Regions from separate parts of the Paenibacillus sp. GP183 genome, predicted to be linked through region 1. Evidence: riboswitches for the same ligand, from Rfam matches in the RefSeq annotation. Region 1 holds a riboswitch; each other region holds the start of a gene.

Region 1 (2,202 bases):
CCAGAACCTCAAAAAAAGCCTTATTATTCAGGGCATTTATCGTTTAATCAATAGGATGCGGTCGAAGGGATTTGAACCCTCACGTCTTGTGAGCGCTACTATAAACTACCGCTTCGCCTTATAAAACTCATGGTATAGCTCCATCAGTGCCCGGTTCTCTATTCTTGACACATACGATCGAGAAATTCCCAGCTCCTTAGCAATTTCCCTCTGCGTCCGTTCCTCACCACTGTGCTCAAAGGCCAAACCGCCACATCACGACTTCCTTCTCCCAATCATTTTGACGATGTGGAACACGAAACAAAACAATGTAAAAAATGATTTGCCACCATGATGGTTAATTTTAGCAATTGTGACTATAGAATGCCCTTACAGAAATAGTACACAAAAAAGCCACGCCGTCATGCCAATTATGATAGTCCTACCTGGATACGGGTTATGAAACAACTCATTTTCAAAAGTAACTATCGAACTCCCCTCAAAATCATTTCAAGTATTTGCGCTACACCATCATTATCATTTGTATCCGTTATTTCATCTGCTAAGTTCTTTAACTCATCGACTGCATTCAACATCGCAACCGAATATGCTGATATCTTAAACATTTCAATGTCGTTGTAATCATCACCAAAAACGATAATTTGGGAAGTGTTAATGCCATAATGACTAATTAGTTTTAGTATTCCAGTAGCCTTAGAAACTGATTTATTCATCATCTGAACAAGTTTCCCTTTGTCAGTTAATAAATAATTAACTTTTTCTTCGAATAATAGACGTAATTCCTTTGGCTCACCGAAATCAGTTATTAATATCTTTGTTGCTAAATGCTGCTTTAACTCCCTATACTCACATACTATTGGATGGAATAAAGGGTTATACACGGCATTATCCAGGATTTTATGGTTAGAGTACCAATGGTCTTTAACTTCAAGGCTTATTACACAATCTGGCAGCTTCACTGAACAATAATCCAATATATCTTCTGTAGTTGTTCTGTCAATGGGTATGTGTTCTTCTAGTCCCGCCTTTACATCCACGATCAATGCGCCATTATAAAATACAAATGAGGATATATCTAACAGTTCAATCGGTAGTAATGCCCGAACTGATCTAGGTGGTCTGGCTGTTGCAACAATGATCTTCATTCCGTTATGGCTGCATCTTAAAACTGCATCCAAATTTCGCTCGGACACTTTCTTACTTGAATTTAATAGAGTCCCATCAAGATCAAGAACGATTGCTGAAATATCCATCTCTTTCACCTCCAACCAAAAACAAAAAAAGCATTCGATCAGATTTGACCAAATACTTTGCCCAGGCGTACGGCATATAAATATGTGTTTCCTCGTGGTTATCCACGTTTACGCCAGTTACACATACCAAATATTTACTAAATTATATTAGGAGAATTAATTCAAGTCAAGGTATTATTGTGCATTACTGCCTGATAGTTGAGTAGGCTACCGATGATGCCGGCAGCCTGTTCGTAATGATGCTATCGTACCCGTCCCTCGGTTTTAAGGGGTTCTCTCACGTATACTCACTCATTCGCAGGATTTCATCACCATTGGATACAGTGATCGTTAGGGATGTAAGCTGATGAGAGCCCGCCGTTACATTTTTGGGCATACGGGAATAGAAGAAATGGCTGGAACATTTCCTTAAAGCCTTTTTCTACTGCACGTATACTCCACAAAATCCCTGGAAATTCACCATCCCATGGCTAGCGTAACAAGTGACAAAATCCTATTCAACGTTTTTTGTTAATTCTAATGAACCGCTCCCCAAATTTCATGTAATGTCTTCGATATGTAAAATAAAAAGCCGCGATACTGGTCCGCGACTCCAAAATTTGATATTCAACTTTATGCATTACGCTGTTTTTGCAGTCTTTGTTGTTTTTTTATGTACAGCCTTTGCCTTTTTAATTTTACTCACAGCGTACTTTTTAGAGTTAGCCTTAGTAGTTTTCTTAGCTATTGTATCCTTTTTCTTAGCATGAGTTACGGTGTGTTTAGTTTGAACGGTAGTTTTAGTAGCAGCAAAAGCAGAGCTTGTGAAACTAAATAGTAAACAAGCGGAAAGCCCTAATACGAGTAACTTCTTCATGTTGATTTGTTTCCTTTCTCGTTTTGTAAGTGCCAACAAAGGTGCTGGCTCCTTTAAGGAAAGTATAGCACAAACAGTTTACTTCTTTCGTTA
Region 2 (2,202 bases), 330 kb from region 1:
TTCTCCTGTGATAAAATAGAGATGTACGCAAAACACGCTATTATGCGGGCAGGAGGAGTCTGGAATGGTACGCATTCTTTTTGTATGTACAGGAAACACATGCCGCAGTCCGCTGGCGGAAGGTATGCTGCGACACATGCTGCAAGGAGAGAAGCTCGAAGCGGAAGTTCGTTCCGCCGGTGTTTCGGCCGCAAACGGCTCGTCGATATCCCGTAATAGCGAAGCTGTATTACAGGAAAAGGGGATCGGAGACAAGCTGACCTCCAGTGCATTAAACGAACCCGATGTGGAATGGGCGGACGTTATTTTGACCATGACCATGGCGCATAAAGGAATTGTTATTCAAAGACATCCGCAGGCGCTCGAGAAAACTTTTACACTCAAGGAATTTGTCGAAGACGATCCAGCGATTCTGGAGGCAATAGACACACGGACAACGCTGACGGCTGAGCTGCAATTGAAGCAAGCCTTGTCACAGCCCATTTCCAATGATGAAAGAAGCCAGCTCTCCAAACTGAATAAGCACATTTCCAGCTTTGATATTTCAGATCCGTTCGGGGGCTCTTTGGATGCATATCGGTTAACGGCTCAGGAGATTGAACTCCATTTAAAAAAGCTGGTCATCAAGCTTCAGGGCTTCAGCAGTGACTTGCGCGACCGATAACCAGGCCTTTTCATCTTTACAGACGGCGCAGATTGCGCTAAAATAAAGCTATTCAAGCAGGACTCGATGTAACTGGCGACAAGTGGGAGAAACCACAATGGAGCATCGAGCTATACGGCCGGTCGCCTGGGCAAAAGAGCAACGCGTACTTGTACGTGTCCTGCTCTTTTTTCGTTTTTCCATGCAGTTTGCGTTATAATAAGGATGCAAAAGTGGGTAAAAGGAGCGGATGGACTATGAAGGTTGCGATTGGAGCGGATCACGGCGGTTACCGGTTAAAAGAAGCTGTTATCCCCTCGATTGAAGCGCTTGGCCATGAAGTTGTGGATCTGGGCTGTGATTGTGAAGACTCCGTTGACTATCCGGATTATGCGCTTCCGGTTTGCGAGAAGGTGGCTTCCGGCGAAGCTGATCGTGGGATCTTGATCTGCGGTACCGGGATTGGCATGACGATTGCTGCGAACAAAATCCCGGGAATCCGCTGCGCCTTGGTTCATGACCTTTTCTCTGCCAAAGTTACACGGGAACATAACGATTCCAATGTGCTTGCCATGGGTGAACGCGTGGTTGGACCCGGAATTGCGCTGGAAATTGTGAAAACCTGGCTCGAAACAGATTTCTCCGAAGGCGCTCGCCATCAAAACCGCATCAGGAAAATGAAAGAGCTGGAAGATCGTTACACGCTGCATCCATAAGGAGAAGTGAGATCGATGACAGATTCAGGCATGCAAACGGTTGGACAGGACGTAGGGACCAACCTGCGGGAATTGGTTCGGGTCGGCGGGCTTAAGGCTGGACAGGTACTGGTCATCGGCACAAGCACCAGTGAAGTGCTTGGGCATCGGATCGGAACTTCCGGTACGCTCCAGGCAGCTGAACCGATTTATCAAGCTGCCCTCAAGATCGCCGACGAGTTCGGATTATTTCTTGCTTTTCAATGCTGCGAGCACTTGAACCGGGCTCTGGTCGTGGAGGAGAACATCCTCTCGCGCTATCCATTAGAGACGGTTTCTGCCATACCGATACCCAAGGCTGGAGGCTCAATGGCCTCGTATGCGTTTCGCCATTTCAAGCGGCCTGTGCTAGTGGAAGCTATTCAGGCGCATGCAGGGATCGATATTGGAGACACGCTGATTGGCATGCATCTTCGCCGAGTCGCTGTTCCAGTCAGGCCGCCGATTCGTACCATAGGCCATGCTCATGTGACCATGGCTATCACTCGGTCGAAGCTGATCGGGGGAGCAAGGGCTGTTTATACGGAGGAAGACGCGGGTTTGCAAGTTAAAGATTCATCTCAAACCGACGATTGCAGCAACTTAGGATGACCTTTTTTAAAATATAGAGGATACGCCACTAGGAGGAAATAAAAATGACAGCACATTTAAGCAAGCAAGACCCAGAAATTGTGAAAGCTATGAATTTGGAAATTGGCCGCCAACGCGACAAAATTGAGTTGATTGCTTCTGAGAACTTTGTAAGCCAAGCGGTGCTTGAAGCTATGGGTACGGTTTTAACTAACAAATATGCGGAAGGCTATC
Region 3 (2,202 bases), 2.9 Mb from region 1:
GTAGTTGTTCCAAACGATGTAACAAGACATTTTGAATTTGCTGATTATGATTTAATGATTGAGTCTATGGCTGATATGGATTTAGAAGAATTAATTGAAAATATTAATGTTAAGAACAGACTCATTAACTAACTCGAAGAAGTTTCACTACAATTCATTAGAGCAGCTAAAGTTGATCGGAGACGACTACGACAGACAAAAGGAATATACCCACCGGGTGAAACAAGAATATGGGAATCTAAAGAGATTATGAAGAAACGTGAAGTAAAGACGGCGAAGAACAGGACTTAATGGAAGGAAAAATCATGAAAATCAAAGTTGTTTTATTTTTGCTCGTAATCATAGTTTTCTTTTTTCCAAGCTTAAAACTTCAGGGAACAAGTAACCCTATAATAAGTAGAACACCTACTGAACAAGAATTAGTAAACTTTCAAGATATTCATGGAAAAGCTTTGGCAATAAAGTACTATAATGATCATGCAATTGTTTTGGGTGATAACTCTGGTTACAGTTTATCTATAACTAATGATAACAAACCTCAGTATATTGGAAGTTCATGGGGAGGTGCACCAGAACGAGTAGACGTAATTGCAGTGACACAAGAAACATCATTTATAGGAGTAATCGTTCACCGAAAAGATGTACTCGAACAAGGACGAAAAATGAAAATAAAATTTGAAGATGGAAGCATAGTAGAAATAACAATGAATCATGAAAAGGCTTTTATAGTAGATCACCCAACTGGCAAGTTAACCAATTCATCTAAAGCGAAAGTTGAAGTATTTAATAATAACAACGAAATGATTTATCAGAATTTTTGAATGGATTTGAGATATTTTGAAATAGTTGATCAAAGGCAGCTCGTATCGGCGAGTAATCCCTTGTATATTCGTTAGTTGACATTTTGCAATTTTCAGATATAATCAACAGTAAATATTTGGTATGTGCGACTGGCGATAACGTAGATGACTACGGGGGAGCACATATTCATAGCAGCCGTTCGCCTGGGCAAAGTATTTGATCCTATGATCAAATACTTTTCTATTTTAAGGAGATGGATTGCGATGGAACGAGCTAGGAATGTAGCTGTTTTGGTGTATGAGAAAGTGGATGGATTAGACTTTGTAGGTCCCTTTGATGTTTTTGCTACAGCAAGCAATTGGGGGAAAGATTTTCGTGTTTACACGGTAAGTGAAAAGGTACAACCCTTGAACACGATCAGTGGATTTACTATTTATCCCAAGTACAGCTTTGATGATTGCCCACCTCCAGATATACTAATTGTTCCTGGTGGAATAGGTTCCCGAACAGAAATGTATAATGAATCACTTACAACTTGGATAAATAATACGGCTAGCACGGCTGAGCTGGTGTTATCTGTATGCACAGGAGCTTTGCTTTTGGCAAAAGCGAATTTATTAGACGGATTGAGTATAATAACAAATCGAAGAGCAATAGATTTATTACGTCAAGCGGCACCGAGCAATTCCAGGATTGTTGAAGACCTTAGATACGTTGATAATGGAAAAATCATCATGTCAGCTGGTGTAACTGCCGGAATCGATGCGTCCCTTTATGTTGTTTCAAAGCTGTTGGGAATTGAAAGGGCTGTTGATACAGCATCAAAACTAGAGTATGAATGGAAAAAGTAACAATCAGATCCTGACGCTGATTAACGGCGTCACGGCAAAGAAAGGAAGTCCTTGTTTGGAAAATCAAAATCATTTTAAGGACAATATCACAAATCCCAATTATGTGATTGCAGCTTCATTAGCTGAATCAGAAGTTCCCAATACACCAGGAATTTACTGTATAATGATTCGTGATATTACAAGTATTCCTGAGCCTTATTCTGCTTGCTTAATAAACAGAGATCACAATATTCTCTATGTTGGGCAAGCATCAACCAGCTTATTAAAGAGGTTAGTTACTCAAGACTTAAGACATAAAAGCCCTGCTTCTTTTTTCAGAAGTATCGGTGCAATCTTTGGTTATCGACCTGTAATTGGATCATTAAGCCATAGCCGAAACGGTGCAAACTATAAATTTTCTGATGATGACACCTTAAGAATTATTGACTGGATAAATAAGAATCTAATAATAAACTGGATAGCCATGAAATCTGAACTGCTGAATGATATCGAGATTAAACTAATTTTAGAAGCAAAACCCATACTAAACATAAGACAGAACCCAAATAAA
Region 4 (2,202 bases), 1.8 Mb from region 1:
CATTCAAGACATATATATATACAAAACCCCATATTTTGTGAACATGTTACTGCGGCACCTGCCAAAGCGTGCCAAACAAATAGAAAGGCCCTATTTTGCCACTTCTGAAAATGGCTCGTAGGGCCTTTTGTAGGCTTCTGGAAATGTTTTGTTTATGGACATGCACACAAAAGTGGGTGTTTTGTGCATAAGTGAAGAGCTGCCGCGAGTTTCCTTGTCTTCTGGCCTATCTCGCGATCGTCGCAGACCTTTTATAGAATTTTTGCGTCATCCATAGCAACACTCTACCATCAACCGCATCGCCAAACGTTCTAAATTGTCCCTTAACGGACTATTTTCAACTGAACGTCCAAACTATAACCAATGCTATGCTCTCCAAAGGGTTCTAAGCCACATTCTAACGGTTTTGACGACAGCCGGCCATCATTACTCGTAGGGCATGAAAATATTAGACAATTTCCCCGCCTGATAGTAAGGGTAATCCATCATCTTTTGAATCTTTTTCGCCACATCTATATTCGTTAATGATTCAACAAGGTACAAACCTAAATCAATAGAAGCTGAAACACCTCCGCCCGTGAAAGTATTCCCATCCCGTACAATTCGGGCCTTAACTACCTCTGTGCAATAAGGAATCAACAATTCGTAAGCAGATGGGTTCGTTGTTGCCATTTTACCAGTTAAGAACCCCGCGGCACCTAAAAGTAAAGCACCCGTACAAACAGACACTTTGTACTCTACATTGCGAGCACTTTGGATCCAAGAGACAAACTCTGCATCGTATCTCAGTTCTCTGGTAGGCATACCGCCAGGAATAAATATCAAATCATACTTAGATAGATCTGGGTAAACATGCTTTACCTTTATTGTCATACCACGGTCGTCTGTAATTTCCTCGTGATTTGCACAGAGATCCCACGACACATCTTCTTTAACATTTAGAATTCTTAGCCAAGATACCGCTTCATAAAAGCCGACAAAATCCAATGTTGTCATCTTTTCAAAAAGAATATAAGCTATTTTCATTCCATAACACCTGCCCTTTCATGAATGGAACAAAAAAAGCATTTGATCTAAGATCAAATACTTTGCCCAGGCGAACGGCGTATGAAATATGTGCTTCCTCGTGGTACTCCACGTTTCGCCAGTCACACATACCAAATATTTACTTTATTATAGTCCGAAAAATCTAATATAATCAAGTTAATTTTTACGTTCTCCTGCCAGTTAGGTCAGCAAAGGCTATCGATCATGTCGACTTTAAGTTGTTTATTGAGCAAACGTTTCCGTTAGCTGAATACGCGGCTTCTTCCACCAGGTTCCTGGTGTATCAAGCCGAGGTTCCGATTAATGCATTTGAGATGACCACCAAAGAACTAGTCAAACTTTTTACCGTTGTTTTTTGGGATCAACGCGGTACGGAACAACACCCTGTTGAGATTTCGCATTGGATAACGCCGAGCATTCTCGGAAGGCGAAATGTTTGCAACCCAAGCATTTGTTATAGTCCAGTTGGAGCAAAGAATAGTCAATCGCTTCTCCCGTGTGTGCAAAGAAATGTTCAGCTCCAATAAGTTCATAATGTCCTGTCTTCTTTAATACCTCCAGTGGCTGTGGTAGAATGCCGGAAATCAGCACGATACCGCCTAACTTTTTGAAGTGTTTGACCAAACTAGATAAATTGAATTCACCAGTTGTGTCCATGATTGGCACTTTACCCAACCGAAGAAGTAAGATTTTAGGTCGAAGGTGAATGGTGTCCATTATGGACTTCTCAAACATGTTGGCGGCACCGAAGAAAAGAGGACCTTCGATTGTGTAAATATTGAGCTGTGGGCAATCATGTCCTTCTGTAACCATATGGGCTTTAACCTTTTCCGAGGCGGGATCGGGTAAAACTTTTGCAACGGTTAAAATTCCGCTCATTTGCTTAACAAACATTAACACTGCCAAGATTAAGCCAACTTCAACTGCTGTTGTTAAGTTTGTAAAAACCGTTAATAAAAATGTGATTGCAAGCACGATGGAGTCACTTGTTTTGGTTTTCAGAACATGGGTAAATTCCTTTCGCTCACTCATGTTCCAAGCGACAAACATGAGGATCGGAGCCATGCTGGCAAGTGGAATTTCTGAAGCGTAAGGAGCAAACAAAATAAGAACTAGGAACACCACTACGCCGTGGATGATGCCAGATAAAGGTGA

Evidence for each region. A riboswitch is a leader RNA that binds a small molecule or an ion and turns the genes downstream of it on or off. The one in region 1 is predicted to bind ZMP and ZTP.
Region 2: another riboswitch for ZMP and ZTP. It lies ahead of rpiB (ribose 5-phosphate isomerase B); the one in region 1 lies ahead of BLV33_RS19440 (HAD family hydrolase).
Region 3: another riboswitch for ZMP and ZTP. It lies ahead of BLV33_RS05275 (DJ-1/PfpI family protein); the one in region 1 lies ahead of BLV33_RS19440 (HAD family hydrolase).
Region 4: another riboswitch for ZMP and ZTP. It lies ahead of BLV33_RS10750 (DJ-1/PfpI family protein); the one in region 1 lies ahead of BLV33_RS19440 (HAD family hydrolase).

What each region holds. Positions count from the first base shown of each region.
Region 1 is NZ_FNSW01000001.1:3,938,521-3,940,722, reverse strand. Features, by position in the region: partial or broken gene BLV33_RS19445 (sigma factor-like helix-turn-helix DNA-binding protein) at 106-228, opposite strand; gene BLV33_RS19440 (HAD family hydrolase) at 465-1,253, opposite strand; ZMP/ZTP riboswitch at 1,306-1,384, opposite strand; gene BLV33_RS19435 (hypothetical protein) at 1,873-2,145, opposite strand.
Region 2 is NZ_FNSW01000001.1:3,608,671-3,610,872, forward strand. Features, by position in the region: gene BLV33_RS17795 (manganese efflux pump MntP) at 1-11, shown strand, start outside; gene BLV33_RS17800 (low molecular weight protein arginine phosphatase) at 65-664, shown strand; ZMP/ZTP riboswitch at 723-803, shown strand; gene rpiB (ribose 5-phosphate isomerase B) at 901-1,359, shown strand; gene BLV33_RS17810 (TIGR01440 family protein) at 1,375-1,989, shown strand; gene glyA (serine hydroxymethyltransferase) at 2,034-2,202, shown strand, end outside.
Region 3 is NZ_FNSW01000001.1:1,072,678-1,074,879, reverse strand. Features, by position in the region: gene BLV33_RS05285 (HAD family hydrolase) at 1-132, shown strand, start outside; gene BLV33_RS05280 (hypothetical protein) at 306-821, shown strand; ZMP/ZTP riboswitch at 937-1,017, shown strand; gene BLV33_RS05275 (DJ-1/PfpI family protein) at 1,065-1,652, shown strand; gene BLV33_RS05270 (GIY-YIG nuclease family protein) at 1,708-2,202, shown strand, end outside.
Region 4 is NZ_FNSW01000001.1:2,161,967-2,164,168, forward strand. Features, by position in the region: gene BLV33_RS10750 (DJ-1/PfpI family protein) at 427-1,026, opposite strand; ZMP/ZTP riboswitch at 1,084-1,162, opposite strand; gene sulP (SulP family inorganic anion transporter) at 1,390-2,202, opposite strand, start outside.